DNA from 2 places in the Halobacillus sp. ABA4_118 genome. Region 2 is predicted to be linked to the other one. Evidence: riboswitches for the same ligand, from Rfam matches in the RefSeq annotation. Region 2 holds a riboswitch; the other holds the start of a gene.

Region 1 (16,209 bases), 870 kb from region 2:
TTATCGGAGCCGTTGGTGCTTCGGGTTACGGGCCGCCGGGCACGTCCGGTAAGTTTCCACCGCATCTGCACTACGGGATGTACCAGGATAATGGGAAGAATGAATGGTCCTTCGACCCCTATCCGTTCTTAAGACGATGGGAACGGATGGCAGAATAAAAAAAGCCCATCTTGTGGATGACCATGTTCCGTTTATCGGTGGATGCTTGCCGCGGGCACAGCCTCAGCTAACTTGGACAGGAAAACCATCTGTCCAAGTGGATCTTCGTCTCGTGCTTTTCCCGCAGGCGTCACCACCGAACACTCCACTTCATCTGATCAAATGATGAGCTGAAAAGAAGAACGCCCTTCATTCAATGGAAGGGCGTTCTTTTCAAATTAAAGAAATAACGAGTGCTGCCAAGAAAAACAAACTCAAACCAAGAGAGGCAATAGCATCAATCTTATGGCCTTCACTTTGTCGGAAACTTGCCCTACCCAACGGAATGACAATGAAAAAGGCAAAAAGAATTGGTGGAGATAAAACTATATCAGTGATAAATACTAAAAGTAAATAAATTAAACATAGTGTTGTGAACCCTATATGAATGGGCTTCATTATTCGCTCAATCTTATTCAATATGACCCCCCTACAAAAGTTATAATCAAATGCGATATTATTTTAAAAGAAAAATCAGAAAAGCGCAAACATTAGTTAATAGGGAGCCAGGCAGCATAACGAAAAAAAACTTGGATACCTTTATCTGCGGAAAGGGAATGATCACACTTCTTGAAAGGGCAAGTGAAACGCTCGATCATGGCACAAACTAAAAGGCGCCGCAGATGCGGCGCCTTTGATTATTTAGCTTTTTTCACAGCGTTCGTAATGCTCGCTGCCAGACCTCCCCAGATGACAACCATTCCGATAACCATGGTAATTACTGCACCTGCTGTCATGTCAGCTTACCTCCTTTTTTTCCTCTTCGAAAGCTTTGGCGTTCCAGCGTTTAAACATCATCAACACTCCGACAATGAGGGCGAACGCTGCCACAAACCAGCCACCGAAAAGAATGAACCCATCTGCGTATCCTTCGTAGTTTCCTGTTTCTGTGTCGAACTCTTTCGCCAGGTTCGTTTTAAACAGGTCGAACATCATATATCCAAGTACGAGTGGTGTAATAAGTCCAAGGGACACTTTCCACCATGTTCCGAGACGGATATCGGATATTTCATTAGCGTGCGACTGAAAATCATTGAGCTTACGAAGGAACCAGGCAATGACTACGACTTCGACAAGCCCGACGAAAGCGACACCAAACTGGTTGATGAAATAGTCAGCAGCATCCAGGAAGAACAATCCGCCCTGCGTAGCAAACAACAGAGAGATAACGGCTGCTGTTCCGCCGCCGAAAGCGACTGCCTTCGTTCTGGAAATTCCAAATTTCTCGCTGATCCCGGCTACGTATGTCTCCGAAATGGAAATCAAGGAAGACAATCCGGCCAGCACGAGTGAAAGGAAGAACAAAAATCCGAACAATCCATTCAATGCTGGAAATTCATTAATGATCTGTGGGAAGACAACAAAGGCAAGTCCCACCCCGCCGCTAACGACTTCGTTTACAGGCACTCCACTCTGGGAAGCCATGAAGCCAAGGGCAGCGAATACTCCGATACCAGCAAGCAGTTCAAAACCTGAATTACTGAAACCGGCAATAAACGCGTTATTTGTAATATCCGATTTTTTCGGAAGGTAACTGGAATAAGTAATCATAATAGCAAAAGCAATAGAAAGACTGAAGAAAATCTGTCCATAGGCGGCGACCCATACCGAACTGTCCATAATCGCTGAGAAATTCGGTTCGAAGAAAGCCTGCAGCCCCTGTGCTGCTCCCGGAAGTGTAAGGGCTCGTATAACAATGATCATGAAAAGGACGACAAGTGTAGGAATGAAGATTTTGTTCGCAGTCTCAATTCCCTTTTTAACTCCCTTGAATAGAACTCCAAGTGTAATCGCCCACACAATAAGCAGAGGAATCAGTACACCGGGGACGAGGCTTCCGGTCTCGCCGGGATTCACAGATAACTGAAGGTAGTCACTGAACAAAAAGCCTTCGGTATCATCACCCCATGATAAATTGAACGAAAACACACTGTATGAAATGGCCCAGCCGATAATGACCGCATAATAAGTGGAAATAACAAACGCGACCAGCACACCCCACCAGCCGATCCACTCTGCTTTTCTGCTCATCCGGAAAAAGGACAACGGTGCAGATCCACGGTACTTATGACCGATGGTAAACTCCATGATCAATAGAGGAATACCTGCGGTTAGAAGAGCGAACAAGTAAGGAATAAAAAATGCTCCTCCTCCATTTTCATAAGCAACAGCTGGAAAACGCCAAATGTTCCCCAAACCAATGGCAGAACCTACGGCTGCCAGGATAAATCCGGCACGTGTACCCCATTGTGCGCGATTTTCCATGTGAAAGACCTCCCTGAGAGGAACGGTGATAAATGTCCCTCATTTTTTATTTTTCTGATTATTCTGTTTTAAATTATAACGGCAGCGCATAGGCTTGTCAAAATATTTTTAAAATTTTCAGAAAATACCAGATCAGGAAGTCTTAGGACTTAGGAATGAAATAGACAGAGGCATGCTTTCTCTGCCTTTCAGCTTGTAAAGAGATAATAAATAAAGAGGAGGAACTCCTGTTTAACAGAAGTTCCCCCTCTTTTCAACTCATCATTTTTTCTATCTTTTTTCGGGATTCAGTTTGTGAATGACCAGAGCTGTGATGAGAACAATGATAAGGGACAGCAGCAGCGGCACCCAAACCTGTCCTGTAAGGCCCAGCACAACATAACCGACCGAGGCAGCCACAGCTGCAATGATGGCATATGGCAGCTGGGTCAATACGTGATCAATGTGGTTGGCTCCCGCTCCTGTGGACGAAAGGATCGTCGTATCGGAAATCGGTGAACAGTGATCACCGAACACAGAACCAGCGAGAACGGCTGAAAGGGCTGGAAGAAGGAATGCTGGATCGGTGACAGCAGCAATTTCTCCAGCAATCGGAAGCATAATTCCGAAAGTTCCCCAGGACGTTCCTGTAGATAAGGCCATAAAACCGGATAACAGGAAGATGATCAGCGGAAGATAGGCGATGTTCACATCCGCCTGACTGAACTGCTGGGCGAGATATTCCCCTGTCTGCAGGCGGCTGATAATGTCGCCGATCATCCAGGCAGCAATCAGAATGTAGATCGCCGGCAGCATCGCTTTAAACCCTTGTAGAAATACGTGCAGCAAACCGGATTTCGGTGACGGCTGCCCGACATATAAAAGCAGGGCTGTGACTACGGAAATGATCCCTCCGGCAAACAAGGAAATGTTTACGTTTGTGTTAGCAAAGATGGAAAGGATATCCGCGGTTCCTTCTGAACTTTGAATTCCTGTATAAACCATCATGCCCACTGTACCGATGATCAACGTTACAATCGGCCAGATTAAGTGGGAAATCTTCCCGTTGTCATGCTCCTTGAATTCATTATTCAAGTCGCCGGGCACATCCCCTCTATCCGGGTTGTGAAGCTCGCCTGTATCCTTGGCTCTGTTTTCGTGCGTTTTCATCGGACCAATATCCAGACGCAGATAAATCGTCAAAAATACAAGAAGCAGTGCTGCAAATACATAGAAGTTTGCCGGGATCATAAGAACAAAAGCTTCAAAAGCCTGATAGTTCGAAATCTCATTGGCTGCAAGAATGCTTCCAATCGTTCCGATAATATAAGCTCCCCAGCTGGATATCGGTGATATGACCGTAATCGGCGCTGAAGTGGAGTCTATATAGTAGGCCAGTTTGGCTCTGGATACTTTATAGCGGTCTGTTACAGGACGTGCGACCTGTCCGACTGCAAGAGCATTAAAGTAGTCATCAATAAAAATGATGATACCTAGAATGGACGGAACGAGCTTGGCCCCTTTTCTCGTCCGGATCCTTTCAACAGCCCATTTACCGAAAGCGCGGCTGCCTCCGGAGGCCGTCATAAAGGCTGTGGCGACTCCGAGCAGAAATAAAAAGGACAAGAGATACAGATTCCCTGTGTTTAACGCCCCTTCGCTGACGAAAATACCGGCAAATATAGACCAGATCAAGCCCAGACCTGCTCCAATATCCATTTGTGTGAGCATGAATGCTCCGACGATAATCCCTATCCCAAGGGACAAGATGACGCGCCTTGTGACTAAGACAAGGATAAGCATAAGTATTGCTGGAACTAAAGAAAAGATGGTTCCTTCCATGTGTTTCCCCTCCGTATATCTTGATGTTACGGGAATGGAAGGCTACTGGTGGGTATAAAATGAGGAATAAAATAAAAAAACAATGACAGAAAATAATCCATCACTGTCTGCAGACAACTTGATTATCCTCCATTTCGATCAGTAGCGCCCCATGCACCCAAAAGCATGCATGACAGTGTATGCCTTCTTCAGGTATACACCAGCGTGTCAAAACTTGACGTGTTCAGCCACACTTCGGCAGGCCTTCCCTTTCACTAATGATCCCGGCTTGTCAAACTCCCATCAGCTACTCATGATGCCTGCGCCTCTACCTCACCGATCTGATAAGGTCACGCATATTCAGTTCTTTGGTATTGTATCAGTGACCGGCCATTATTGCAAGGGCTCCATAGGAAGGGAGAACGAAGGGTTCCCGCCGTCACCTCCGGACATGCCTCCGAAATATTCCGGTACTTCCCCGAGAATCGTAGCCTGGTCGATTGGAATATTGTTGGTGACGACCGTCGTTTCTGTGGAAAAAGGGATGACGATTCGAACATTTACCTCAAAGTGGATGGTCAATTCAAACAAGGCGGCATTGATTCCGTATTCCGTCATTTCAATATCCACTTCAGACTGAACATCTCCAATGACACGCAGCTGTACAGGCACCTTGGGTCCAAGGTTGGCAAGCAGACTGTTGTTGGTAGCCATCCCAATCGGAAGTTCAATGAGTGTTGCGGGCTGTTCCCCCTGCTCTTCCGGAGTCCGATCCGGGTCGAGGTCCGGTTCCAGTGTCGTATCTTCCATCGGCAGTTCACCAAGCTCCATCCGCTTCAAGAAATTTTGGACCCTGATGGTTGTATCCCGGAGAGCTCGGTTGACAAGCACAGAGTTCCATCCCATATAAACGACATTTCCCTGATCATCTTTTTCCATCTTAACCAAGTCATTAAATTGCAGGTCTTCTGCAATCTGTTTGCTTACAGCTTCATTAATGGCATCTCTTGCCAGCTGCTGGGCTTTTGTTTCAGCAATCTCGACCAGCGCCGGCGTCACCCCTCTGTTGATATACCAGAGACTCAGCACCGTGAAAAGGGCGAAAAACAACAGGCTGATGACAATCCGCCTGCCTATGGTGGATCGTTTAGTCACTCGGTTTTTAGGCATACAGGCACCCTCCCCCTCTATATATATGAAGAGCGCCCTTTCTCTAATCACCAAAGATAGTCCCTTTCGCAGAAATACAGGATATCTTTATACATCTCATACAGCACAGGAAGACAATAAAATAATCCCCCTGCCGCTTTCTTTCCCGGCAGGGGGATCATTTTATTTTTTCAGTTCTTTTTTCAGTAAATCCCTTAAGAGTTCCGGCATAAAATACTGCTTCGTTTCTGCATAAGCAATTTCCGGGAAGAAACGACCGAACGTAAATGTGTCTGCTGTAGCAAAGCTGTACGTCTGATCGTATTCCACAGGCTTGCCTTTGTACAGCACTTGAACGACACGCTCTTCTCCGTCCTCATCCAGCCTTCGTTCAATATCAACGCCGGCAAAAACCATTCTGCCTATAACTTCTCCTCTGAAACCGAACCCTTTCAGACGGATTTCCGTCAGCTTCTTCGTATGAGCCGCCCGGATGACTTCAAGAAGTTCATCTCCTCTTAACTCCACCCTGCATGGATTCATCGGATGCGGACAGATCCGGTGAACGTCCTCATACGTAATATCCCCGGCCGGCAGATGGTCAAGAAGAACGCCAGCATTCAACATGGCTATATCAGATGAAGTCCATGTGCGGAGCTGCTCCGTAAGTCTGGACATAAGCGGACTGTCCTGGAACCAGGCAATATGCATCGGCTCTTTCAAATAGGCTACAGGGGTTTCCAGACGGCGTACAGCCTCCCCGCGGATCCACCTTAAGTATTCGGTCACCTGATCGTCTTTTCTCATCTGCTCTGTAGGGACCGCATAAGCTTCTTTCCTGGTGATTTCACCGGCCTCGCAGTCCCATTCCAACAGCACCTCCCCGAGATGGGTGCCGTGCTTCCCAGCGGCTGTCAACAGCGTACCGTCTACATGCTCGCCGTTTTGAAAAAGGTGATGCGTGTGGCCTCCGATAATGAGATCAATTCCATTGTACCTTCGTGCGATCTCTTCATCTTCATTGATCCCGAGGTGGGATAATAGAACGACGATGTCTGCTTTTTCCTTCACTTCCGGCAGCAGCTTATCCAGCCAGTCATATGGTGAATGGACGTCCCAGCCAAGTTTCTGATAAAAGGCTTGGAAAGGGGCCGTCAAACCAATGACGGCTACCTTCGTGCCTCGGCTGGAGTGGAGGATATGATACGGTTTGAGCCATTCCGGTGCAGGAGATTCCAAACACTCCAGGTTGGCACAGACCACGTGAAAGTCCGCTTCGTCATAGAGTTTATGAAGGTCCTCTTTGGCAAGTGTAATCCCTTCGTTATTTCCAAGGGTCGCTACGGAATAACCAGCCTGATTCAATAGGTCAACGTTTCCCTTGCCCATCAATCCTTCGGTTATAGGATGAAAACGGTCGACGTGATCGCCGTTATCCAACAGCCAGTAGTCTTCCCCTTTTTGATCATGGATTTTTTTCTTCTCTCGAAAATAGCCGACAATCTGGGGCCAATTCTCAAAGTGACTATGAAGATCACTTGTATAGTATACGTGCAGTTTTTCCTTCATCATCAGTCTCCTCACCCTAACCCTTGCCAGATTAAGCGTATCCCTATCATAATCAGCAGAATCCTTAAGAACCATTCCACTGCTTTCCCGTTCAGGTGACGGTTGATTTCAGCTCCAAGCATCCCTCCTGCATAGGCCCCTGGAATAAACCAGAGCGTGACGCCCCAGTCCACATGCCCCATTGCAACGTGGGTGGCTGAACTCGTGATGCTGGCAAAGAAAATCATAAACATCGATGTAGCCGTCGCGATATGCGGGGGAATATTCAACAGCAGAATCATCGCAGGCACCATCAAAGAACCGCCGCCGATGCCGAGCAGACCCGAGAGCATGCCAACAGCAAAAGACAAGGACAGCCCGAGCCATACAGGCATTTGATAAGTGTACGTTTGTCCATTTATTGTTCTCTCTCTTTTAATCCCGCTTGTGAACAACGGTGTGCCCGGTGGTCTCCTCGGAATAAAAAACAAGAGAGAAACGAGTATCATTACAATCCCAAAAAACAAAGAGAACCCGTCTGTTTTAAAAAATTGATTCAGCCAGGAACCGAAGATGCCTCCAGGAATACTTCCATATAAAAAGATAAAGCCGATTTTTTTATCCACCCGGTTATGCCGGATATACGAAATCGTCGACGACATACCGGTGAAAATCATAACGACCAGTGAAACTCCAACGATGGACTGGGGGCTCACCCAGTCAAAGGCTGGAAGATGATCGGCCAAAAAGAGGAGCACAGGCACTAAAATAACACCGCCGCCGAGGCCGGCGATGCTCCCCACTAAAGCCGTCACAACACCAATCAAAAACATTAAAAGAAACATAAGGGACCTTCCTCAACTCATTATAGATAATATTATAGTATCATGTTTTCTATTCATAAAACATCCTGCCCGCTTCTGCTTCTCCATTCTGTGTCTGCCCACAAAAAAAAGCCGCACAGATCGGGATCTGTGCGGCTTCTGTATTCGATTAACCGATGGAACCTTCCATTTCAAATTTGATCAGGCGGTTCATCTCAACGGCATATTCCATTGGAAGTTCTTTCGTGAATGGCTCGATGAAGCCCATCACGATCATTTCTGTTGCTTCCTCTTCAGAAACACCACGGCTCATCAAGTAGAACAGCTGCTCTTCAGAAACTTTGGAAACTTTCGCTTCGTGCTCAAGAGAGATGTTCTCGTTCATGATTTCGTTGTATGGAATCGTATCTGACGTAGATTCGTTATCCATAATGAGCGTATCACACTCAACGTTGGAACGAGCGCCTTCGGCTTTACGGCCGAACTGCACGATTCCGCGGTAGGTTACTTTACCACCATGCTTGGAGATGGATTTGGAAACGATGGTCGATGACGTATTCGGCGCCAGGTGGTGCATTTTCGCACCGGCATCCTGGTGCTGGCCTTTACCAGCAAGAGCGATGGACAACGTCATACCGCGGGCTCCTTCTCCTTTAAGAAGGACAGCTGGATATTTCATCGTCAACTTGGAACCGAGGTTCCCGTCGACCCATTCCATCGTTGCATTGGACTCAGCAACCGCACGCTTCGTAACAAGGTTGTAGACGTTGTTGGCCCAGTTCTGGATCGTTGTATAACGGCAGTACGCATTATCCTTAACGAAAATTTCAACGACCGCACTGTGCAGGGAACTGGACGAATACGTTGGAGCTGTACAGCCTTCTACATAGTGGACAGAAGAACCTTCGTCAGCAATGATCAGCGTACGCTCGAACTGTCCCATGTTTTCAGAGTTGATACGGAAATAGGCTTGAAGCGGCGTTTCCACCTTCGTATTTTTCGGAACATAGATGAAAGAACCACCGGACCAGACCGCAGAGTTCAACGCTGAGAATTTGTTGTCGGATGGAGGAATGACTTTACCGAAATATTCTTTGAAAAGGTCCTCGTTTTCTTTAAGAGCTGAATCGGTATCCTTAAAGATTACACCCATATCTTCCAGGTCTTTCTCCATGTTGTGATAAACCACTTCGGATTCATACTGGGCAGATACACCGGCAAGGTATTTCTGCTCCGCTTCCGGAATTCCAAGACGGTCGAACGTATTCTTGATTTCTTCCGGAACTTCATCCCACGAACGCTCGGAACGTTCGGATGGTTTTACGTAATACGTAATATCATCAAAGTTCAGTTCCTGGAGGTCGCCACCCCACTGTGGCATCGGCATTTTATAAAACTGCTCAAGAGACTTCAGGCGGAAATCAAGCATCCACTTCGGCTCTTCTTTATAATTAGAAATTTGTTCAACGACTTCCTTCGTCAAACCTTTCTGTGTACGGAAAATGGATACGTCTTTTTCGTGGAAACCATATTGGTACTCTCCCACTTCTGGCGCTTTTTTGGCCATGGTACATACCTCCTTTTGGTATTGGCAAAAGCTTTAGTCCTGCTTCTCTTCTCCGACACCTTTTTCCATGGCTTTCCATGCCAGTGTCGCACATTTGATGCGTGCCGGGAACTTGGCTACTCCCTGAAGGGCTTCAATATCGCCAAGGTCAAGGCCGTCTTCATCAATGTCTTTCCCCTGCATAAGGTCGGAAAACAGCTCGGACATCTTTAGTGCTTCATCAACGGGTCTGCCTTTAATCGCCTGCGTCATCATGGATGCGGAGGAAAGGCTGATGGAACAGCCTTCTCCGTCAAACTTCGCTTCCTGGACCAATCCGTCCTCCACTTGCAGGTAAACCTGTATCCGGTCCCCGCAGGTCGGATTGTTCATATCTACGACCATTGGATTTCCTTCAATGGAGCCACGATTGCGCGGGTTTTTATAATGATCCATAATGACTTGACGGTAAAGGGTATCTAGGTTATTAAAAGACATCGCCAAAATACTCCTTTGTTGTTTGTAATCCAGCGACAAGTCGGTCTATATCTTCTTCTGTGTTGTAGAGATAAAAACTTGCTCTGGCCGTAGCCGAGACGTTCAGCCAGCGCATCAGCGGCTGGGCACAGTGATGTCCCGCACGTACAGCCACCCCTTCAGCGTCAAGCACGGTTGCGAGATCGTGAGGGTGGACATCGCCGAGATTGAACGTTACAAGACCGGCACGATGTTCAGGACCGAAAATCTTCATATCGTCCATCTTGTTCATTTCCTGAACCGCATAGGCAGCCAGTTTTTCTTCATGCCTGCGAATGTTATCCAGTCCGATGTCTGAAAGGAAGTCGATCGCTGCGCCAAGACCAACAGCGCCTGCAATGATCGGCGTACCCCCTTCAAATTTCCACGGAAGCTCTTTCCACGTGGAATCATACAGGTTAACAAAATCGATCATCTCACCACCGAATTCAACCGGCTCCATATCATTCAACAAGGCTTTCTTACCGTAGAGAACACCAATGCCGGTCGGACCGCACATTTTGTGGCCGCTGAAGGCGTAAAAGTCAGCATCCAGGTCCTGGACGTCGATGCTCATATGAGGGACACTCTGAGCTCCGTCCACGAGCATGACTGCACCTTTACGGTGGGCGATTTCAGCCACTTCCTTCACCGGGTTGATCGTACCAAGTACGTTGGATACATGCATCATTGCTACAATTTTCGTTTTGTCGGTAATCGCTGCTTCTGCATCTTCCAAACGAACGGTTCCATCGGGCTGCATCGGAATATACTTGAGGACAGCGCCTGTTTCTTTGACGACCTGCTGCCACGGGATGATGTTGCTGTGGTGCTCCATCTGAGTAATGACGACTTCGTCACCTTCAGAAAGGTTCGCACGGCCGTAGCTTGATGCTACCGTATTGATCGCTGTCGTTGTACCACGTGTGAAAATGACTTCCTGTGTACTGGAAGCATTTATGAAGCGGCGGACTTTTTCGCGGGCACCTTCATATTCGTCTGTTGCTTTCGTTCCCAGTGTATGAACACCTCTGTGAACGTTGGAATTGTATCCGCGGTAGTATTCATCAAGCTTCTCAATCACCTGAAGGGGTTTTTGGGAAGTCGCGGAGGAATCCAGGTACACGAGCGGATGCCCATTCACTTCCTGTTGAAGGATTGGGAACTGTTCGCGTACAGCTTTTACATCCATTAATAGACTTTCCTTTCAATTACCTGTCTAAGCTGGCGTTTTACCGCCTCTACAGGCAATTGATTTACCACAGGTGCCAGGAATCCGTGAATAATCAAACGCTCCGCTTCAAAGCGAGAGATTCCACGGCTCATTAGATAATAAAGCTGGATTGGATCCACACGGCCGACAGAAGCAGCGTGACCAGCGGTAACGTCATCTTCATCAATAAGAAGGATCGGGTTCGCATCACCACGTGCATCTTTGCTGAGCATCAGTACACGGGACTCCTGCTCGGCATTGGATTTACTGGCGCCGTGTTCGATTTTTCCGATTCCGTTAAAGATTGCAGAGGCTTTGTCCTTCATAACTCCGTGCTGAAGGATATATCCATCCGACCCTTTTCCGAAATGGGTGATATTCGCTGTAAAGTTCTGCTTCTGCGCTCCACGGCCGATGGCTACTGTTTTCGCATTGGAATGGGAGTTGTCACCGATCAAATGCGTGATGTTTTCAGAAACGGTATCTCCTTCATTCATCTGGCCGAGAGCCCATTCGATCACTGCATCACGATAGGCTACACCGCGGCGGTTCGCATAAACTGTCGTTCCGGCTTCGAAGTTATCCACCGCACCGAAGGAAACCTTCGCTCCGTCTTTAGCGATCACTTCTGCCACAATGTTGGAAGAAGTTTTTTCTTCTTTATTGTGGGAAATATAGTTCTCCACATACGTAACAGAACTGTTTTCCTCTGCCACAACAAGAATGTGGTTAACGAGAGAGGCTTTAGGATCCTCCTGCCAGAAAATCGCCTGAATCGGTTCTTCGATCTGAACGTTCTTTGGAACATAAAGGAAAATCCCGCCGTTCACTAGAGCCGCATGCAGCGCAGTCAAACGGTGTTCGTCCACGTGCACCGCATCATTCATGAAATACTTTTCAACGAGATCGCTGTGCTCACGGACAGCTGTCAGCATGTCTGTAAAGATGACACCCTTGTCCTTCAGCTGCTGTTCAATCGCTGCATAGGCAACGGTATGGTTACGCTGAATTACAAGGTTCTGCTGTTCTTTTTCCTGATCTAAAAAGTCCTTGATTTCAACTGGAAGATCGTCAAGGTTTTCAATCTTATCACTCGTTACGTGATGATCGAATTCCGTGAAGTTCCATTTGGATATATTGGTTTTATCTGGTTTTGGTAATGGAAGAGATTCTGATTTCTCCAGAGCACTTAGACGAAGGTTCTTCATCCATTCAGGTTCCTGAAGACCCTGGGAAAAGTTTGTAACATACTCTTTGTCGTATGGTAGTGTGACTTCTACTGTCATGGTTACCCTCCTATCTTATTACGCGTTGACCGTTTCGTCTTCGATGCCAAGCTCCTGCTTGATCCAGTCGTATCCTTCTTCTTCAAGGCGCTGGGAAAGCTCCGGACCACCGGACTTCACAATACGACCCTGCATCATCACGTGTACTTTATCAGGAGTGATGTAGTTCAATAGACGCTGGTAGTGAGTGATGATCAGGCAGCCGAAGGAGTCGTTGCGCATTTCGTTGATCCCTTTGGAAACGACTTTAAGAGCATCAATATCCAGGCCGGAATCAATCTCATCCAGGATGGCAATCGCCGGTTGAATCATCATCAGCTGCAGAATTTCGTTACGTTTTTTCTCACCACCGGAGAAACCTTCGTTCAAGTAACGCTGAGCCATGTTCTTATCCATTTCAAGTGTATCCATCGTGTTGTCCATCTCTTTAATGAATTTCATAAGAGAGATTTCATCACCTTCTTCACGGTGAGCGTTAATGGAAGAACGCAGGAAGTCGGAGTTGGTTACACCGCTGATTTCACTCGGGTACTGCATGGCCAGGAACAAGCCGGCTTTCGCACGCTCGTCTACTTCCATCTCCAGTACGTTTTCACCATCAAGGATGATTTCACCTTTGGTTACTTCATACTTCGGATGACCCATGATTGCAGAGGACAACGTGGACTTACCTGTTCCGTTTGGTCCCATAACTGCGTGGAATTCACCGCCGTTGATTGTTAAGTTTACACCTTTAAGGATTTCCTGACCTTCAATCTCTACGTGAAGATCTTTAATTTCTAATGTTGATCCTGCCATAATGTATACCTCCAGTATCTATTATTATCGAATGTCCAGTCAGACTGAAAACAAACATTCATTCTCAATTTATTCTCATTATAATCTTAAATCATTTTTTATTTGTAATCAACTTTTTCCCACTGGTAAAAGGAGAGGGAAACCTGGACATTGATACATGTTCATTCTCACTTTCCTACATTAGTATAACATGAAAAAATCAGGTGACTAAAGCCACCTGATTGATTCGTTCCTAAACATTATCTATGCAATTGACGGTCCACCTGGGCATGCATTTTCTGAGTTTGTTCGAATTCACGCTGACGCTTTTGTTCTACTTCCAGCCGAGTGTCCAGTCTACGGCTGTACTCCGCATAACTCGTATTGTGAGCCTGATGCATAGCCTTTTCCATTTCAGCGGTGAAATTCAACTGCAGATGGTCATTAATAACGAATCAACCCTTTCAGATTATTTACACAATTTAGGTTACCACAAATCTTTACCCTGTATAAAATCTTCTGAAACCGCATTTTCATTCATATGCGGACCCGCGGACCGATGTAAGCGTTTAATAATTGCATTTCCATTTAATACATTACTTTTTCTTTAATTTTCTAATAATTCAATTAGTTAACGTTGTTCGTTAAATCACTGTAGGCGTCCTGGACAAGGGTAACAGCTTGACTGAGAGCTGCTCCGCCTCCAAAAGCTGCGGCGACTCCACAAGCTTCCATGATCTCTCTTTCCGAAGCTCCCTGATCGACACAGCCTTTGGTGTGGTAGATCATACAATATTCATCCTGGGCCACGATGCTGATTCCGAGAGCCATCAGCTGCTTGTCTTTTTGTGAAAGCTCTCCGGCTTTAAAACACTCCTGGGAAAATTGACTGAACTGGTGGGCGACTTCAGGCATGTGTTCCGCAAAGACACCCATTCCTTCTTTATAATCGTGTAAATATGTCTGCGTCCACGTCATATTCTGATCCTGCATGTTAAAACCTCCCATAAATAATAAGTGACTGCGGTTAGTATCAACCGCAGTCACTTATTTTATCCGTTATTCAGAATCGTCGGAGACAGGGATAACTGCTCCTTCGTATTCCTCTTCAATAAAGGTTTGAATGTCTTCAGAACGCAGGACTTCCACTAGCGTGTTCAGTGCCTCGTTGTCCTCGTCTTTGCTTTGAGCAGCGATGACGTTCACATAAGGGGAGTTTGTCCCTTCAAGGATGATCGCATCATCTTTTGGTACAAGGTCCGCTTCAATCGCGTAGTTCGTGTTAATCGCTACAAGGACTTCTTCCTCTTTGTTGTACACTTCAGGAAGGCCGGCTGCGTCCACGCCGGTATCAAACTGAAGGTTTTTAGGGTTCTCGACAATATCATTGACCGTGGCATCCACTTTTTCTACACTCTCATCCAGTTTGATCAACCCTTCTTTTTCAAGAAGTGTCAATACACGACCGTGGGTGGATACAGAACGGCTCATGACGAACTCGGTACCTTCTTCTACGTCTTCAAGGTTGTCATACTTTTGGGAGTACACACCGATCGGCTCAATGTGAATCCCGCCGAGATTGGCAAAATCATAATCATCATTATCCTGCTCTTGAAGTTCCATATAAGGAATCGTCTGGAAATAGTTTGCATCAATACGTCCTTCGGCCAAATCCTGGTTTGGAAGGATGTAATCCTGGTATTCCTCGATATTTAACGTGATCCCTTCTTCTTCAAGAAGCGGCTTTGCTTCTTCAAGAACTTCAGCGTGAGGAACACTTGTTGCTCCTACTGTAATTTCCGTATTTCCTTCACCGCTGGAGGAATCTTCCTCAGAAGAACCGCAGGCGGCAAGAACAAGAACGAATAACAGCGCAACCGCTGTTGTCCAGATTTTTTTCATGAATAATCTCTCCCTTTTGTTTTTTATCTTTTGTCCAATTTACGGGAAGCATAATCTCCGATGAATTGGAAAATAAACACAATAATAATGATAAGCACCGTGCAAATGAAGACCACATCAAAATTACTACGCTGGAAACCGTAGAAATAAGCAAAATCTCCAAGACCACCGGCACCAATCGCACCCGCCACGGCGGTATAACCAATCAGTGCAATGGCGGTCACCGTAATTCCTGAAATAAGGGCAGGCATGGATTCAGGCAGCAGGACTTTGAAGATGATCGTTGATGATTTAGCCCCCATCGCCTTCGCTGCCTCTACGACACCTTTTTCCACTTCCTTCAATGCAATCTCAACAAGTCTCGCGTAAAACGGAGCTCCTCCGATAATTAACGCCGGAAGGGCTGCGTTCGGACCGCGGATCGTTCCAATCAAGAAGTCTGTAAACGGGAACAGAAGCAGGATCAATATAATAAAAGGAATGGCACGGAAAATGTTTACGACAGAAGCTGTCACTGCATTGACCACTTTGTTCTGCCAGAGCCCTCCCGGACCAGATAAATAAAGCAGCAGGCCGAGCAGAATCCCGAGGATAAATGTGCCGGCTACGGAAATCAGAGTCATATACAACGTTTCATTTGTGGCTGTAATCATGTCTTCCATGCGTACGTTTGGCAGTAATCCATTAAGCATCCGGGTTCACCTCCACTTCCACAGAAGTCGAGCGTATATATTCGATTGCCCGGGCTGCTTCCTCATCGTCTCCTTCAAACTGAACAAACATCGTTCCGTAAGCTCCTTTTTGCGTCTGCGTGATCTTCCCGTGAAGAATATTCACATCCAGGACGAACTTCCTGGAGACCTCACTGATCAGCGCTTGGTTGGTACTCTCTCCTACAAAATGCAGCCGGACGATTTTTCCGGACTGGTACTTATCTTTGATCAATTTCAGAGAGTGCTCTTTTTCCTGATCACCCATCACCTGATCGACGAATTTCTTCGTCACTGGCTGATCTGGATGAAGAAATACGTCCAGAACATCTCCCTTTTCAACGATTTTCCCCTGCTCCATGACTGCCACCTGATGACAGATCTTACGAATGACATGCATTTCGTGAGTAATCAAAACTATGGTCAGTCCGAGTTTTTCATTGATGTCTACAAGAAGATCCAATATGGAGTCTGT
Region 2 (16,209 bases):
TTGGATGGTTTCAAGCAGGCTGGCTGCCGGACTGGTTTGATTCAATGTTAACACTCCCTCAAAAAACAGTGGTAAAGAATAACTATGAGTGTATCACTTTCTATCCTGTTGTGGGGGACGATCCGGGCGGTTCCTGATCTTGGTGAACGTATTCGGTTCCGGGAACCAAAGCGTGAACATGGATCCCAGGCCGGGTTCCGATTGAACATCCAATTCAATGTTCAACGGGCGGCGGATGCGGTCAACGAGGTAAAGGCCCATCCCCGATGCTGCTTCAGTTTGGTGAGCGGTTGTTGACGTGAACCCTTTTTCGAAAATGCGTGGTCTGTCCTGTGCTGCTATGCCCCGCCCTTGATCAGCAACCGTAAGAAAAGATCGGCCACTCTTTCTGCCGCTTGTTACCGTAATGTCTGAGGAAGGGCTGTATTTAATGGCGTTCGATAGCAATTGACGGATCATAAAGGAGAGCCATTTCGCATCGGTCAGAACAGATTTCTGATCCAGCTCAAGGTCAAAGCCGATGCCTTTCTGCATGCACCACGATTTCAAGGTTTTAATTTCACTGAACAATAAAGGCTCGAGCGCGGTTTCTTCTATGTATAAGTCATTTTCAATAAAAGGGATCCGCTTCCGGTGCAGCTGCTGGTCGAGCAGAAGATGGATCCGCATCCATTCATAGGTCAGACGCGAGCGCAGCGGGTAGTCTTCAATCCCTTCGATCATCAGCTTCATCGCAGTCATCGGCGTTTTCACTTCATGGATCCATCCGAGCAGGTCATCTTTTTCCTCCTGCAGAAGATCCTGATGATGGGCAGCTTCCTTTTTCAATCGTTCCAGCTGCTCACGGATGCTCGTTTCAATGACGGACTCCAAGGGACTCTCAGCTTCAGGAATCGTGGTCAGATCAAGGTCATTGTCCCGCTCCACCAACTGCTTGTAAAACCGGGTCTCCTTCTGGAAACGGAGGAGCAGAAACAAGCTGAAAATGATCAGCGATAAAAATACGTAATACGTAACGGCACGGAATGGGAGGGACGAGTCGAGGTATCCAATAAGGAGGGCAAGCATTTGAAGGGACATGAACAGAAGAATCCAGCTCAGCTTTTCCCGCATATAGGTGAAAATCATGAGCCTGCCTCGTCTCTGGCTGTATACCCTTGCCCGACTTTTGTTTCGATGACGTGTTCCAGACCGATCTCATTCAGCCGTCTGCGCAGCCGGTTCACATTGACTGTGAGTGTATTGTCACTCACGAAGCGTTCATCCTCCCACAGCTTTTGAATGATTTCCTCACGGGAGACCACTTTGTTCTTTTTTTCGAGCAGCTGCTTTAAAATGAAACTTTCATTTTTCGTTAAATCAATGGACGTATCGTTTGCCGTCACCCGGCCCCGCTCAAAGTCCACCGTTGCGCCAAACCACGTCTGCAGTTCAGAGGCGTGGGTGTTGTAGTTGTAGACACGTCGGAGAATGGCCTGGATTTTAGCGATCAATACTTCAAAGTGGAACGGTTTCTGTACAAAATCATCGGCTCCAAGATTCATCGACATGACCATATCCGTCGGGTGATCCCTGGAGGAAAGAAAGATGATGGGGACGTTGGAATGCTCCCGGATCATCCGGCACCAGTGGAAGCCATCGAACTTCGGGAGCTGGATATCGATGATCACAAGCTGCGGTTCAACGGACGTGAATACTTCCATCACCCGGCTGAAATCCTGCACCCCGTGGACCGCATACGACCACTGGGACAGCCTTTCCTGCATTTCCTGAAACAATGTCCGGTCATCTTCAATCAACAGTACATCAAACACATCGATCCCTCCGTTTTTCCGTTATTTACCTTTTGCTATTATAGCAGACAAGCGAGGGATTCCCTATTGTACTTTTGTAACGCGTGACCGCGGTGAATTTTTTGAACATTTCAGCATCTTCCTCTTTCATTTGTTTGAAGGAGGGCGTACAATGAGTACTAATATTTCCGCCTGTGATGGCAGGTGAAACCAATCGAAAAGGAGTCTTATCTATGTCCCTACCAATCGTCGAAGCCGCCTATAAAAAGGAGAAACCCGAAACGGAGCAGATTCCTTTTGGAAGAACGTTCACGGATCATATGTTTGTAATGGATTATGAAGAAGGGAAGGGCTGGCACGAGCCGCGCATCGTTCCTTACGAGCCGCTGACGCTTGATCCGGCCGCCATGATCTTCCATTACGGGCAGACTGTATTTGAAGGATTGAAAGCTTACCGTACAGACGACGGACGTGTCCTGCTGTTCCGTCCGGAAAAGAACTTTGAGCGCCTGAACCTATCCGGTGACCGTCTGAGCATCCCACCTGTCGATGAAGACGAGGTGCTGGGCTACTTGAAGGAGCTTGTCGCTCTGGAAAAGGACTGGGTACCGGAATTTGAGGGAACTTCGCTATACATCCGTCCGTTCATCATCGCTACGGAACCGAGCCTCGCTGTTGCTCCGTCCAAAACGTATAAGCTCATGATCATCATGTCACCGGTCGGTCCGTACTTCTCCGGAGGAATCAAGCCGGTTACCATTAATGTGGAAGACCAGTTCACAAGAGCCGTCAAAGGCGGAACCGGAATGGCTAAAACCGCCGGTAACTATTCGTCCGGCTATCAGGCCCAGGCGAAGGCAGCGAAGGAAGGCAATGCTGACGTCCTTTGGCTGGATGGTGTGGAAAAGCGCTACATTGAAGAAGTCGGCAGCATGAACATCTTCTTTAAAATCGATGGGGAAATTGTGACCCCTGCCCTGAGCGGAAGCATTCTGCAGGGGATTACACGAACATCAATCATTGAAGTACTGAAAGAATGGGACATTCCAGTGACCGAACGCCGCATCTCTATTGAAGAGTTGTATGAAGCGTATGAACAGGGAAAACTGGAGGAAGCGTTCGGAACTGGAACAGCGGCCGTCATTTCTCCCGTCGGTGAGTTGAACTGGCTTGGGAAGAAAATGGTGATCAACGACCACGAAATCGGTGCGCTTTCCCAGGAGCTGTATGATACGATTACAGGCATTCAGCGTGGAAGAAAAGAAGACAGCTTCGGCTGGACCATCGAAGTATAAGAAAGCAGAAAAAGGCTGCCGGGAAAATGTTCCCGGCAGCCTTTTTTCTGTCAACCGACCATATGGGCTTTTGGTGCTTCTTTAGGCTGAAGACTGTTGTAGGTCTCCATGACGCGGGCGGTCTCTTCTTCCGTTAAGGGAAGGAGCGGGAGGCGGACGCCTCCGGTATGAACGCCCATTTCATTCAACACCGCCTTGACCGGGGAGGGACTCGGCGCTGAGAAAACAGCGTGCATGACAGGGAGAAGCTTTTGATGAAGACGCGCGGCAAATGGGGCGTCTCCTTCTCTGAAACTCTGAATCATCTGCTGCATCTCATTCCCGATGATATGGGAGGAGACGGAGACGATGCCGGTTCCTCCGATGGCGACAAACGGAAGGGTGTTGGAATCTTCCCCGCTGTATACCGAAAAGTCACGGTCTGTTTCACGGATGATTTCCGCCGCGGCTTCCAGGTCACCGCTCGCTTCTTTTACGGAAACGATGTTGTCAATCTCAGAAAGGCGGATAATCGTTTCCGGGTCCATGTTGACGACACTGCGTCCCGGAATGTTGTACAGCATGACCGGAAGGGAAGTGGCTGCGGCAATTTTTGAGAAGTGCTGGTACAGTCCTTCCTGTGTCGGCTTGTTGTAATAAGGAGTCACAAGCATGATGGCATCCACGCCTGTCTGTTCGGCTTTTTTCGTCAATTCAATGGATGCGCGGGTGTTATTGGATCCTGTACCGGCAATGACCGGGACGCGGCCGTTTACAACTTCTACCACGTGTTCAAACAGCTGGAGTTTTTCATCCGTTGTCAGTGTCGGGGATTCACCGGTCGTCCCGCCGACAACCAGGCCGTCACTGCCGTTCTCGATCAAGTGGTTGACTAAAGCTCCCGTTGCTTCCAGGTCCATATTCTCGTCGTTGTCAAAAGGGGTCACCATCGCTGTCAGTACTTGCCCGAAGTTCATTAACCTCACACCTTTTCTTGTATTTTGTACGTTCGAGGTCGTGAGGGCCATACGGCAGTAAAATCAAAAACGACAGCATCAAGGGCTTCGATGCTGCCGTAGAAACTTTTATACCGTTCCTGCGTAAGATAGCCCTCCATATAGTTTCCTATATGACAGTTCTGTGCCTGTTGAGCATCAGACCCAGCTTCAGGACCATGAGAGTCCGTACACTTCGGCAATTTCCCCTTTCCGCATGCATCCATGGATCTCATTCTCCTCCACATGCGTACTCTTGTCATTGCACCTCTATCCTTACTTCAAATGAAATTTGAAATAAGAAACTATTTAGTTAATAAAAATAGTACCAAAATTAACGCCTGCTTACAACAGGGAAGTGCTAAAATCATGCTATTCGACAAAAATGGTCGCCAGGCACCGATGTCCGACTCATCTTTTTTATAAAGCTCTGTTAAAGTCTGTTGTTGATATTTTAAACGATTACTAAATCGTCTCCGTCTGGAATTAAGGGTCCGGTCCGTTGTTTACTCAGAGCATGGGATGGCAGGGAAAACCGTCCGCTTTCCGCGGGGAACGAAGTTTGAGGAGGCTCACGGTACCCCGCGGAAAGGGAGTCATTCCCAAGGCCGCCTCCTACAAATCCCATGACAGAAAGGGGTGATAGGAGCTCACATGTTAAATAACAACACCAAGCAATAACAGAGCCTTTTATAAAATCCGTCTGCAGGCGGAGGAAGAATCCATCCCGGGCACATCGAGAAGGACATGGATATTCCTTACACTTAAAGGAACTTACAAAAAAGGTGGGGGTAGTCATGTCCGGTTCATCCATTACCGTTTCTAAAGATACACCGTTGGCAGAACAGCGTTCCATTTTTCGAAATAGAAATTTTCTCCTGTTATGGGGAGCGGCCTTGTTGTCCAGTTTCGGTATTTCGTTCTTTTTATTTACTCAAAGCTGGTATGTCGTCCATGAGCTTCGTCTGGAAGCTTCGCTCGGTGTGCTGTACGTGGCAGCAAGTATTCCACGGCTGGTCTTTATGATTGTCAGTGGAACAATCGCCGACCGGTTCAGCCGGACGAAACTGATGTTCCTGTCCGATTTCACGCGGGGGGTGCTGTTAACAGGACTCGTCTGCTGGTATTTCTTCGGGGACATCAGTCTTTGGACATTCGTCGGCTTTGCGTTTGCTTTTGGTATTTTAGATGCGTTCTTCTGGGCAGCAGAGGGGGCGGTTCTACCGTCAATCATTTCCAGGGATCAATTGACCCGTGGAAATTCAGTGATTCAAATGACGAACCAGACGTCGTTCATTCTAGCGCCTATGGTGGCAGGCATTCTCGTTTCCTTTGGCAGTTATGCGCTCGTATTCACGGTCACCGCTGGGATGCTGTTTACCGGAAGTCTGTTTATTTTTCTTATGAAGGTGGAGGAAGAGAAGAAAGCCGGAGAGAAGGAGGAAGCGTTCTGGGACTCTTTCAAGGCAGGCGTGCGCTACGTCAAAAACTCGCGTGTGCTTTCCTTGATTATTGGAATGAGCATTTTATTGAATCTGTTCATGGTCGGGCCGATGACGATGGGGCTGCCTCTCTTTGTGAAGCAGCGTCTGAATGGCACGGCCCTTGACTTCAGCTTTCTTGAGGCAGGTCTGGCAGTGGGAATGCTGCTCGGATCTGTAGTCATCGGTATCCTTAATTTGAAAAGAAGAAGAGGGAAAACGAGTCTCACCGCCCTCATGGCTGCCGGAGCCGCTTTTTTCGCTTTAAGCTTCACAGAAGGGGTATGGTTCAGCCTTGGGTGCCTCGTCGTCTTCGGATGTTGTCTCTCTATCTGCAACATCCCGGTCATCTCTGTGCTTCAAAGTTTCATTGAAGAAAAAATGATGGGCAGGGTGATGGGTCTTGTTTCGCTTGCATCGATGGGTCTCGTTCCAGTGAGCTACGGCGTGACCTCTCTTATACTGGCGGCAGGAGTGCCGATCCATCAAATCATGGCCGGGGGATCTGTACTTGTTACGCTGTATGTCCTCTTTGTCTATGTGCGCTTCAGGGAGCTTCGCGAACTGGACTGAAGTTCTCTCTATTAAAAAAAGGGGGAATCCTCCGGTATGCAGAAGACCACCCTCTTTTTTACATATATCTGTATACAGACACTGGTGACGCCGGTTCTCGTCGTCAGCGCTGTCCTTTGTACCAGCCTTTCTCCTTGAATATGGAAATCGCTTCAATCCGGTTGGAAACCTCCAGCTTCTCCAGAATGACAGATACATAGTTCCGGACGGTTCCGGGGGTAATGAACAAAGCTTTAGATATGTCCTTCGTATTTCGGCCGTCCGCCATCAGCTGCATCACTTCCCGCTCCCGTTCTGTGAGCGGGTTTTGATCGGCGAAGGCAAGGTCGACGAGCTCAGGGTCGAAGATGCGCTGTCCGGCTGTAATTTTACGTATGGCTGTTGCCAGGTCTTCACTTGGACTGTCTTTCAACAAATAGCCGCTGACGCCTGCTCTTCTGGCACGGTCAAAATAACCGGGACGGGCAAAAGTCGTCAGGATGATCACTTTGCAGGGCTCCTCATACAACTCTTCCGCGGCATCCAGCCCATCTTTGACCGGCATCTCAATATCCATGATGCAGATATCCGGTTTCAGACGGCGGACGAGGCTGCAGGCTTCTTCACCGTTGGAAGCCTGGCCGACGACTTCCATGTCCTCTTCTAAATCAAGCAGCGCCCCGAGTGCACCGAGCAGCATGCGCTGATCCTCGGCAATGACAATTTGAATCATAAGAGTTCCTCCTTTTTCCCTTGCTGAATGACTGTGGGAATGTGCAGGGTCAGTTTCGTTCCCTGGTCACTTTCCAAATCAAGCCGTCCATTTACAAACTCCAGTCGTTCCCGCATTCCCTGCAGGCCGTGGCCCTGGAACGGGTCCATCGTTTCCGGAAGGCCGATGCCGTCATCTTCGATGGTGACCGTCAACTCCATGGCAGAGGCTGCAATCTGGACGTGACAATGGGTGGCCCGGCTGTGTTTGACGATATTGGTGGCGGCTTCCTTCAAGCACATGCTGAGAACATTTTCCGTTAAGGCAGGGATGGAAGTATTCCCGAGGTTGCCTTCATAGGTGAACTTCATTTCCGCAGCTTCGATGATCTGCTGCACCCGGATCAGTTCATCTTTCAATTTCATTCCCCGCATGTTGGAAACCATCTCCCGGACCTCCTTGAGAGCGTTGCGGGCGGTTTGCTGGATATCCTCCACTTCTTTCTGCGCTTTGTCCGGCTTGGCCGTCATCAGCTTGGCGGCGAGGTCACTTTTCAATCCGATCATGGACAGTTTCTGCCCGAGTGTGTCGTGGAGGTCACGGGCAATTCGTTCCCGCTCTTCAATCACCATAAGCTGGGAAATCCGCTGGTTGGCGTCCTCCAGCTTATTTTCAAGATCCTGCTGCTGGTTGCGGTAACGGACAGTGAAAGGCAGCAGGATCACCCCGATGACGGTAATGATGATAAATGGAAGGTTCGGAAAAATCGAATCCAGCTGCTGCACGAAAGTGTAGGCGATCGTTGCAAGTGTAAGAGTCAGGTGAACAATATATAAAGAAAGAAACCCTCCGAAGTGACGGATGTTCCCGATGAAAAAAGCCAGGAACAAGGAAAAGTAAATGTAGCCGAACAACAAGGTCATTCCAAGACTGATCGCCATCTCAACGCTGACCCACAGATAAACGAGACGGCTGTCCGATACGAATGAAAACCGATAGGCCAGAAAGAAAATGAAGACGAGAAGAAGTCCGGTCAAAATTTCGTAAATGGAAGATGCCCGGAAGATAAAGAAAAACGGCAGGATACAAAAGATGATCCAGACGTATATGCTGAGTCCTGTGTTTTTTGGGATAATATGATACCACTTCTGCATGAACGCTACCTCCTGTGTCTAGCATATGGGAAATTCGGGCGGCTGTCATGAAGGAAAAAGCCCATTCTCAACGAATGGGCTTTGAATCAACTTTCATTCTGCACGCGGCTGGAAACCGCTGCACTTGCTTTCTTCTTCAAGAGCGGCTGGACTTCCCTGAACGTCCGGAACGTTTTGTTCTCGGTGTCATAGAGCCGGAATTTGATGGACTCAAGACTCGTTTTCAGCGTGATTGTTGTTGCATACTGGAGCGGCGGTGTTGCATCATGTGCTTTTTCCAGTGCATAGTTGGGAACCCTCGGGCTCAAGTGGTGCACATGGTGAAAGCCGATGTTGCCGGAAATCCACTGCAGGACTTTCGGAAGTTTATAATAAGAGCTTCCATCAACAGCTGCTTTTACGAAATTCCACTCGGATTCCTCTTCAAAATAGGAATCTTCAAACTGGTGCTGGACGTAAAACAACCAGATGCCCAGTGCACCGGATATATAAAGGATCGGCAGCTGCACAATCAGGAAGGCTTCCCATCCGGCCATCCAGATGATCATTCCATATATCAATGCGGCAGCAGCCGTTGTCACGTGGGTGTTCACACGCTCTTTTCGCTTTGCGCCCTTGCGGTTGAAACGGTTGGACACGAGGAACAAATAAATCGGTCCCAGACCAAACATGATGACAGGGTTTCGGTACAGACGGTAGATGAGGCGTTCTTTGAAGGACGCTTGTACATATTCATCGACGGTCATGACCCAGATATCACCTGTTCCACGCTTATCGAGGTTGCCGCTTGTCGCGTGGTGGATGGAGTGGCTCCGCTTCCACTTATCGAAAGGGAACAGCGTCAGGATCCCTGTAATCGTCCCGATCACGCGGTTGGCCTTTTTATTTTTGAAAAAGGACTGGTGGGTACAGTCGTGAAAAATGATAAACAGACGGACGACAAAACCTCCGGCAAGCACGCCGAGTCCGCCGGCGAGCCAAGGGGAGACAGCCATGCTTAGATAGGCTGCGGCCCATATGATTAGAAATGGAACGAGTGTATTGATCAGCTGGCGGATGCCGGCGTTTCGATCTGGTTCTGCAAAGCGGGCGACGCTTTTCTTCAGCTCTTTTTCTTTCTCCTTATCCATCGTAACGACTCCTTCGTAGTAATTCGTAATTCTAACAATAGGGGAAAAGGAGACGTATCAGAAGACATAAACGTCAGCACTTTTATATGACACTTGTCATGGGTGTTTCCCTGTTTCTGGATGTGTTTCACGTGGAACAGGTCGTCAGGCATCCACGCCGGGGGTTCTTAACCTGCGGAGCCCTCTTAAATCAAGCAGCGTAAATCCAAGCTTGGAGAGGATTGGCAGCACGATGAATGCTGTAATCTCCATGACTTCTTCAAATGCCCCTACACCTGAAGGGCCGAGAACCCACGCCGTCGGATAGAGTACCCAGAAAGACGTCAAGTAGATGGCCATCCGCCCATAATGACGTTTCAGCCCGTCCCCGCTCTTGGCAGCCATCTTCCGCAGGGGATACCAGATGATATACAAAACAATGAAAAGGGCGGCTATACCAAGTCCGTACCAGACGTATTTCAGCGTATCGTTCGAAAAATCAGCGATCAGTCCGGTTAAGATCATAAACACATCGGCTGTAATCAGACCGCCGATCAGGGCCTTATCTTTTTTCGGCTCGTAAAACATCGCTGTCAATGCAAGCGCCAGCAGCAGGAGAGGGGTCGTGACCACCCAGTCCAGGTAGCGGGCAAAGTAAATGGTTTGATCCGGCTCCAGTAAAACCCCCTGACCGAGGGCGATGGATAAGTAGGCGGTTCCTGACCAAAGAGGAATGATCATCGCAATGATGTATTCTCCCTTGGAAACTCCGCGTGGCTTTTGGCTCCATATAAAAAAGGTGACAGCTCCAATAAACATGATGGCTGAATAGGAATAGTGCATAACAATATCAAAGCGGCTCATTAATTTCAGCTCCTTGTTACGTTTCTTCCATCATTTTGGTCATAACGGATAGAAAATAGACCTATCCTCTTAAGCGAGCGCTTACAACGTGGTATGATAGAAGTGTGAATACCATCTTGATCGGGAGGGTTTTTCTATGACTACAAAACGCATTCTTGTTGCCTATGATGGAAGTGAAATGAGTAAAAGAGCTGTGGCCGAGGCGAATCTTCAGGCGGTGGAAGCTCCACAGCGCGAGATTCACCTGCTTGCTGTCGTCACACCAACAGGGCCGGCTACAAACGCTGCCGTATCCAAAAGTCTTGGCCGGGAAATGGCCGACCGGTTTCAATCGGAAATGGAAGAGCTCAAACAGGAATTCAAATCTCACAACATCGATGTCATTACAGAAGTTGTAGTCAGCCCTGTGAAAGAAAACGCGGCCGTCCAGATTGTTGCCTATGCCAATAAGCACGACATGGACCTCATTATTATCGGAAGCCGCGGTCTCGGAAACATGAAAAAAATGCTACTCGGAAGTGTGAGCAGCAAAGTCGTCCAACAGGCCTCGTGTCCGGTCCTTGTCATGAAATAACAAATGGATGAAAAAAGACTCTCCTCTGCATACACAGAGGAGAGTCTTTTTGTTTCTATGAGTTCTATTTTCCGCTTCTTCTTATAAACCGTAGGACGTCATCCCGCCGTCGATGAATATATTCTGGCCGGATACATAGCTGGAACCTGAAGAAGCGAGGTACAGAATGGAGGACTGAAGCTCTTCCAGCTGTCCGAGACGTTTCATTGGAGAACGATCTTCAATGGCAGAACGGAAGCTGTCATCGGCAAGTGCCTCTTCGTTCAAATCCGTTTTGAAGAACCATGGGCTGATGGCGTTCACCGTAATGTTGTAAGGCGCAAGCTCAAGGGCTAGCTGCTTCGTCTGGTGGATGGCTGCTGCCTTACTTGTGCCGTACACAGAGCTGAAGGACAGGCTCACTTCACCGGCAACAGAAGCTGTGTTGATAATGCGTCCGTATGCCTGTTCTTTCATATAAGGGGCAACGGCCTGAGTCATGAAGAAGATGGATTTGGCATTCGTGTTCATCACTGTGTCCCAATCCTCTTCGGTCAGATTGTTGATATCTTTGAACGCGGCTGTTCCTGCATTGTTTACAAGAATATCGATTTGTCCGAAGTCATTGTAGATGGTCTCGACCACCCGTTTGATATCGGAGGTGTCTGTGACATCGCCGGAATAACCTTTAACTTCAGAACCGGTTGCCTCACTGATTTCTGCCGCTGCTTTTTCCACTTTTTCAGCTGTGCGTCCAATCAGGGCTACAGAAGCTCCGCTTTCTGCCAGGGTATGCGCAGCTGTTTTTCCGATGCCGCTCCCGCCACCGGTGACGATAGCTGTCCTCCCTTTGTTGTTAAATAATTCCATGATGTTCACTTCCTTTGCTTGTTTAGAGTGTGTCCCATGAGAATGGGTTACGAGAATGATAGTACCCGGCCTGTTTCCATGTAAACCAATCCAACTCCGGGCGGGTTGGGAGAGGGTCCTCTATAATTTGTAAGACTTTTACACTTTTTTATATGAGAAAAATGTTTATCATGGGAATTTCTGTGATATATAAAGGATGTGTACACAACAACAACCAACTTTTTGAAAGGAGTTTTTTAAGATGGCAGACCGTTTTAAGACTGGCGAAAAAGCACCTGAAAAAGGAACATATCAATTTGATGGGTTAGTTGATGGGGGTAGTGAGAACGACGTAACCGAAGATGAAAAACATATTGAACTGGAAAACGGGGATCAGTTCCCGCCGATCCGCTCCAACAAGGAAGCGGCCTATTGGAAAAAAGCGTAGCATGAAAAGTGAATAAGACCCCCGGAATGATTCATCCGGTGGGTCTTATTTATTTTATCAATATAATATATGGAGTGTAAAAAGCCATCCGTTGTGTTTAAACACTAAATTACCGTGCTTATCTTTGTGGTTGGTGCACGTTGTATAATGTAAGCGTTATTCGTTACAATTTTCTTAACAATTAAAATACGACATTCCACCTAAACGGCCCGCATGGTAATCGATAGGAGAATGATGAAAGGGTGTGGTGTTCTTGGAAGCCATCAGCAAGAATTTTTTCTTATACCTCTCCAACAACAAGCTGTTAGATCGCTTTGCAAAGCGTTTTGGCGCTAAGTTCGGGGCTGACAAGATCGTGGGGGGAGAGACGTTCTCCCACGCAATTCCAATTATACAGCAGTTAAACCATGACGGGCTCGAGGTCACTGTAGACCATTTAGGGGAATTTGTTGATTGTGAAGAAGAGTCGAGAGACCGCGCCGGGGAGTGTATCCGGACCATCCAGCAGATTGCTTCCGGAGGACTCCGATCGGAAGTTTCACTGAAGCTTACTTCCCTCGGGCTTGATATCAGCCGGGACCTCGTTATCGAGAATCTGTCCCTGATCTTGAAGGAAGCGGAGAAGCACGATATTACGGTCACCATCGATATGGAGGACTCCTCCAGATGCGGGGAGACACTTGATATTTATAGAGAATTGAAGGAGAAGTATCCAAATCTCGGCACGGTCGTTCAATCTTACTTATACCGTTCTGATGAAGATCTGGATGCCCTGAATGACTGCGATCCTTATCTTCGTCTTGTAAAAGGGGCCTATAAAGAATCACCGAAAGTCGCCTTTTCCGAGAAAAAGCTGGTGGATGATAATTTGAAGCACCTGATCAAGAAAAACCTTCTGAACGGACATTACACGGCTGTGGCCAGTCATGATGACCGGATTGTGGAGTATACAAAGGCTCTCGCAGAAGAGCACAACATCCCACGTGAACAGTTTGAGTTTCAAATGCTGTACGGCATGAGAAACCAAATGCAGAAGGATCTGGTGGAAGAAGGATATAAAGTACGCGTGTATCTTCCCTATGGTGAGGACTGGTACGGATATTTCATGCGGCGCTTAGCCGAGCGTCCGGCCAACATTGCCTTTGCCGTTAAAGGGATTTTCTCTAAATAAAACCACACAATCAGAAAGGGGAATATTATTATGGTACAGCCTTACAAACACGAACCATTCACGGATTTTGAACAGCAGGAGCACAAGAAAGCCTTTGAAGATGCATTGAAGCAGGTCAAGGAGCAGCTGGGGCAGCACCATGACCTTCTGATTAACGGAGAGCGTGTCCGGACCGATGATACGATTACGTCCACCAATCCGGCGAACACGAAGCAGGTTGTGGGTACGATTTCAAAAGCGAATCAGGAGCTGGCGGAAAAAGCGGTACAGTCTGCGTCCGACGCTTTTGAAGACTGGAGAAAATGGGATCCAAGGGCACGTGCAGAAATTCTATTCCGCGCTGCTTCCAAAATCCGCCGCCGTAAGCACGAGTTCTCTTCCTATCTCGTTTATGAAGTTGGTAAGCCTTGGAAGGAAGCCGATGCAGATACAGCTGAAGCGATCGATTTTCTTGAGTATTACGGCCGTCAGATGATTGAACTGAAAGAAGGAAAAGCAATAGAAAGCCGCCCGGGAGAGGAAAACCGCTATGTCTACCAGCCGATTGGAGTAGCGGTCGTCATCCCTCCTTGGAACCTGGCTCTCGCCATCATGGCTGGTACAACCGTCGCTCCGCTCGTTGCCGGAAACACGGTGGTTATGAAACCGGCCAGTAACAGTGCCGTCATCGCTGCTAAGTTTGTAGAGGTCCTGGAGGAATCCGGTCTGCCGAAAGGCGTCCTGAACTTTGTGCCGGGAAGCGGCGGCGAAGTCGGCGACTATCTCGTCGATCATCCGAAAACCGCATTGATTTCCTTTACGGGCTCCCGCGATGTCGGTCTGCGTATCATGGAACGGGCTTCCGTACGCCAGCCAGGCCAGAATCACTTGAAACAGGTGATTGCTGAAATGGGCGGTAAGGATACGGTTGTCGTTGACAAAGAGGCAGACATTGATACAGCTGTCGATGCCATCGTCGTTTCGGCGTTCGGCTTTTCCGGACAGAAATGCTCGTCCGGCTCCCGTGCCGTCGTTCACGAAGATGTGTATGACGAAGTACTGGAGAAAGTCAAAGCAGCCACTGAAAAACTAACGGTCGGCAACGCTTCTGAAGAGAATGTCTACATGGGGCCTGTCGTCGATCAGGGAGCTTATGACAAGATCATGAGCTATATGGAAATCGGCAAGGAGGAAGGTCGCCTTGTCACCGGCGGCAAAGGAGACGATTCCAAAGGGTACTTCATCAACCCGACCATCTTTGCCGATCTTGATCCAAATTCCCGCATGCAGCAGGAGGAAATCTTCGGACCTGTCGTCTGCTTTACAAAAGCGAAAGACTTTGATGAAGCGATTGATATTGCCAACAATACCGAATATGGCCTCACAGGTGCTGTCATTTCCGATAACCGCGACCACCTTGAAAAAGCGAAATACGATTTTCACGTCGGAAATCTTTATTTCAACCGTAACTGCACAGGTGCCATTGTCGGTTACCAGCCGTTCGGCGGCTTCAAGATGTCCGGGACAGATTCTAAAGCCGGCGGGCCTGATTATATTGCCCTTCACATGCAGGCGAAAACCATTTCCGAGATGTTTTAAACCATGCTCATAAAGGCTCTCCGTTCAGGGGAGCCTTTTTTATTTGAAGGAAGTCGGCTCTTTTTCCCGCCCCTTTGACCATTTTCTTTTTCTTTCCAGTGACAACCGATATAATGGAGGGTAACGAATGAAGACATTCAGCCTACTTAGAAAGGTTAGGATTCCCATGGAAGTTAAAGATAGGATTCTGCAGGCAGAAGATATCCATAAAGCGACGGAGCTGCTGAGCTCCAGACTCGGTAAGCCTGTGATTATTGAAAACAAAAACTTTGAATTGATCGCCTACAGCTCCACTCATGATGATTTCGATCAAACTCAGCAGAAAACCATTCTATCCAAAAAATGCCCGATCTTCATTATTGACCGGTTGAAAAAAGAGGGCATCGTCCAGCGCCTGGAAATGCAGCCGGACCCGATCCGTGTCCATCCTATGGAAGAGCTTGGCTTCCAGCAGCGTGTCGTCGTGGCAGCCAGGCACCTGAATCATACGATGGGGTATGTCTGGGTGCAGGAGGCCGGTCTGCTGCTGGATGACGCGGACTTTCAGTTCCTTGAAGACATCACCAATCATATAGGCAGACTCATTTATGATCAGTTCATGAGAGACAATGCTAAGGAAGGACGGAAAGAGGAGCTTTTGTGGCAGCTACTGCAGCATGAGTACGGCAGTGAAAGCCAGTTCCGTCACGAAGCCGCCCTCGCCAAACTGAATCTGGCCGACCGTTTTTCCGTCGTCGTTTTTTCGGTCACCGCACCTCAATATAAGAGCATGCTTGATGATCTTCTACAAACGGTGCACCGCTTCCGGATCACGCGTCCGATGTATGTGCTGAAAACAGAATTCCAGCTTATTCTGCTCGTGGAGGGAAGGGCGTCCGACCGCTTTTCATCAAGAACGACAGCGAGGGATTTTATTGAGGAAGTGAAAAAAGAAACAGGAGAAGAAGCGTTTTATCATTTCCTGATTGGCGTCGGCAAGGAATATACAACACTGTCCTTGATGAGGAAAAGTTTTTTGGAGGCGCTCGAGGTCATTGAAACGGCCAACTTCATTAACCCGCGCCCGGAAACGATGCCGCGGGAATTCGCGACGCTCGGCCTGTACAGATACCTGGCCGCCCTTTATGAAAAAAACAGTTCCGAGGATTATTACAGTGAAGATCTGCTGGCCTTGATGAAAAATGATATGGATAAACAGACGGAACTTCTGCTCACATTGGAAACCTATCTTGCTAACAATGGGAAAGGAAAGCAGACCGCCGGCGAGTTGTTTATCCACCCCAATACACTCAATTACCGGATTAAACAGATCCAGGAAATGACGACCATCGATTTCCAGGACTTCAACATGAAGGCGTACCTTTATACTGAACTCCTGCTCCTGAATAACGTCGAACACTACTACAAACGTTACCAGTCAGCACTAAGGTCGTGACCGATCTGCACATAAGAGTGATGGGTACGCTCCGCTTATCGGTGGATGCTTGCCGCGGGCACGGCCTCAGCTAACTGGATCAAGAAGAACACTTGATCCAGTGGATCTTCGGCTCGCGCTGTTCCCACAGGCGTCACCAGCGAACGCTCCACGTAACACGAGGGAGGCGGAAAGGTGTCTCTACAGTACCGGTGTGCTATTTCATTCAGGGAAGATAAAAGTGGATGCTCTTTCCAAAGTG

What was found. Region 2 has a riboswitch for lysine ahead of dapA (4-hydroxy-tetrahydrodipicolinate synthase). Riboswitches for the same ligand answer to the same signal wherever they lie in the genome.
Region 1: it holds a riboswitch for lysine, as region 2 does, so the genes downstream of both, ACXAGL_RS02280 (Na+/H+ antiporter NhaC family protein) here and dapA (4-hydroxy-tetrahydrodipicolinate synthase) in region 2, are expected to answer to the same signal.

The regions. Positions count from the first base shown of each region.
Region 1 is NZ_JBSWWS010000001.1:429,847-446,055, forward strand. It holds gene ACXAGL_RS02260 (M23 family metallopeptidase) at 1-158, shown strand, start outside; gene ACXAGL_RS02265 (hypothetical protein) at 373-618, opposite strand; gene ACXAGL_RS02270 (MetS family NSS transporter small subunit) at 837-935, opposite strand; gene ACXAGL_RS02275 (sodium-dependent transporter) at 937-2,463, opposite strand; gene ACXAGL_RS02280 (Na+/H+ antiporter NhaC family protein) at 2,734-4,284, opposite strand; lysine riboswitch at 4,419-4,602, opposite strand; gene yunB (sporulation protein YunB) at 4,657-5,433, opposite strand; gene ACXAGL_RS02290 (bifunctional metallophosphatase/5'-nucleotidase) at 5,596-6,981, opposite strand; gene ACXAGL_RS02295 (sulfite exporter TauE/SafE family protein) at 6,993-7,805, opposite strand; gene sufB (Fe-S cluster assembly protein SufB) at 7,954-9,351, opposite strand; gene sufU (Fe-S cluster assembly sulfur transfer protein SufU) at 9,385-9,828, opposite strand; gene ACXAGL_RS02310 (cysteine desulfurase) at 9,818-11,038, opposite strand; gene sufD (Fe-S cluster assembly protein SufD) at 11,038-12,345, opposite strand; gene sufC (Fe-S cluster assembly ATPase SufC) at 12,364-13,143, opposite strand; gene ACXAGL_RS02325 (YuzK family famiily protein) at 13,383-13,535, opposite strand; gene ACXAGL_RS02330 (carboxymuconolactone decarboxylase family protein) at 13,750-14,115, opposite strand; gene ACXAGL_RS02335 (MetQ/NlpA family ABC transporter substrate-binding protein) at 14,182-15,024, opposite strand; gene ACXAGL_RS02340 (methionine ABC transporter permease) at 15,048-15,716, opposite strand; gene ACXAGL_RS02345 (methionine ABC transporter ATP-binding protein) at 15,709-16,209, opposite strand, start outside.
Region 2 is NZ_JBSWWS010000001.1:1,295,133-1,311,341, reverse strand. It holds gene ACXAGL_RS06400 (purine/pyrimidine permease) at 1-54, opposite strand, end outside; gene ACXAGL_RS06395 (sensor histidine kinase) at 94-1,128, opposite strand; gene ACXAGL_RS06390 (response regulator) at 1,125-1,814, opposite strand; gene ACXAGL_RS06385 (branched-chain amino acid aminotransferase) at 2,027-3,088, shown strand; gene dapA (4-hydroxy-tetrahydrodipicolinate synthase) at 3,139-4,044, opposite strand; lysine riboswitch at 4,166-4,343, opposite strand; gene ACXAGL_RS06375 (MFS transporter) at 4,860-6,116, shown strand; gene ACXAGL_RS06370 (response regulator transcription factor) at 6,220-6,828, opposite strand; gene ACXAGL_RS06365 (ATP-binding protein) at 6,825-7,961, opposite strand; gene desA (Delta(5) desaturase DesA) at 8,048-9,091, opposite strand; gene ACXAGL_RS06355 (bacteriorhodopsin) at 9,236-9,934, opposite strand; gene ACXAGL_RS06350 (universal stress protein) at 10,071-10,508, shown strand; gene ACXAGL_RS06345 (SDR family NAD(P)-dependent oxidoreductase) at 10,590-11,357, opposite strand; gene ACXAGL_RS06340 (YjzC family protein) at 11,599-11,784, shown strand; gene ACXAGL_RS06335 (proline dehydrogenase family protein) at 12,038-12,955, shown strand; gene pruA (L-glutamate gamma-semialdehyde dehydrogenase) at 12,986-14,533, shown strand; gene ACXAGL_RS06325 (PucR family transcriptional regulator) at 14,661-15,968, shown strand.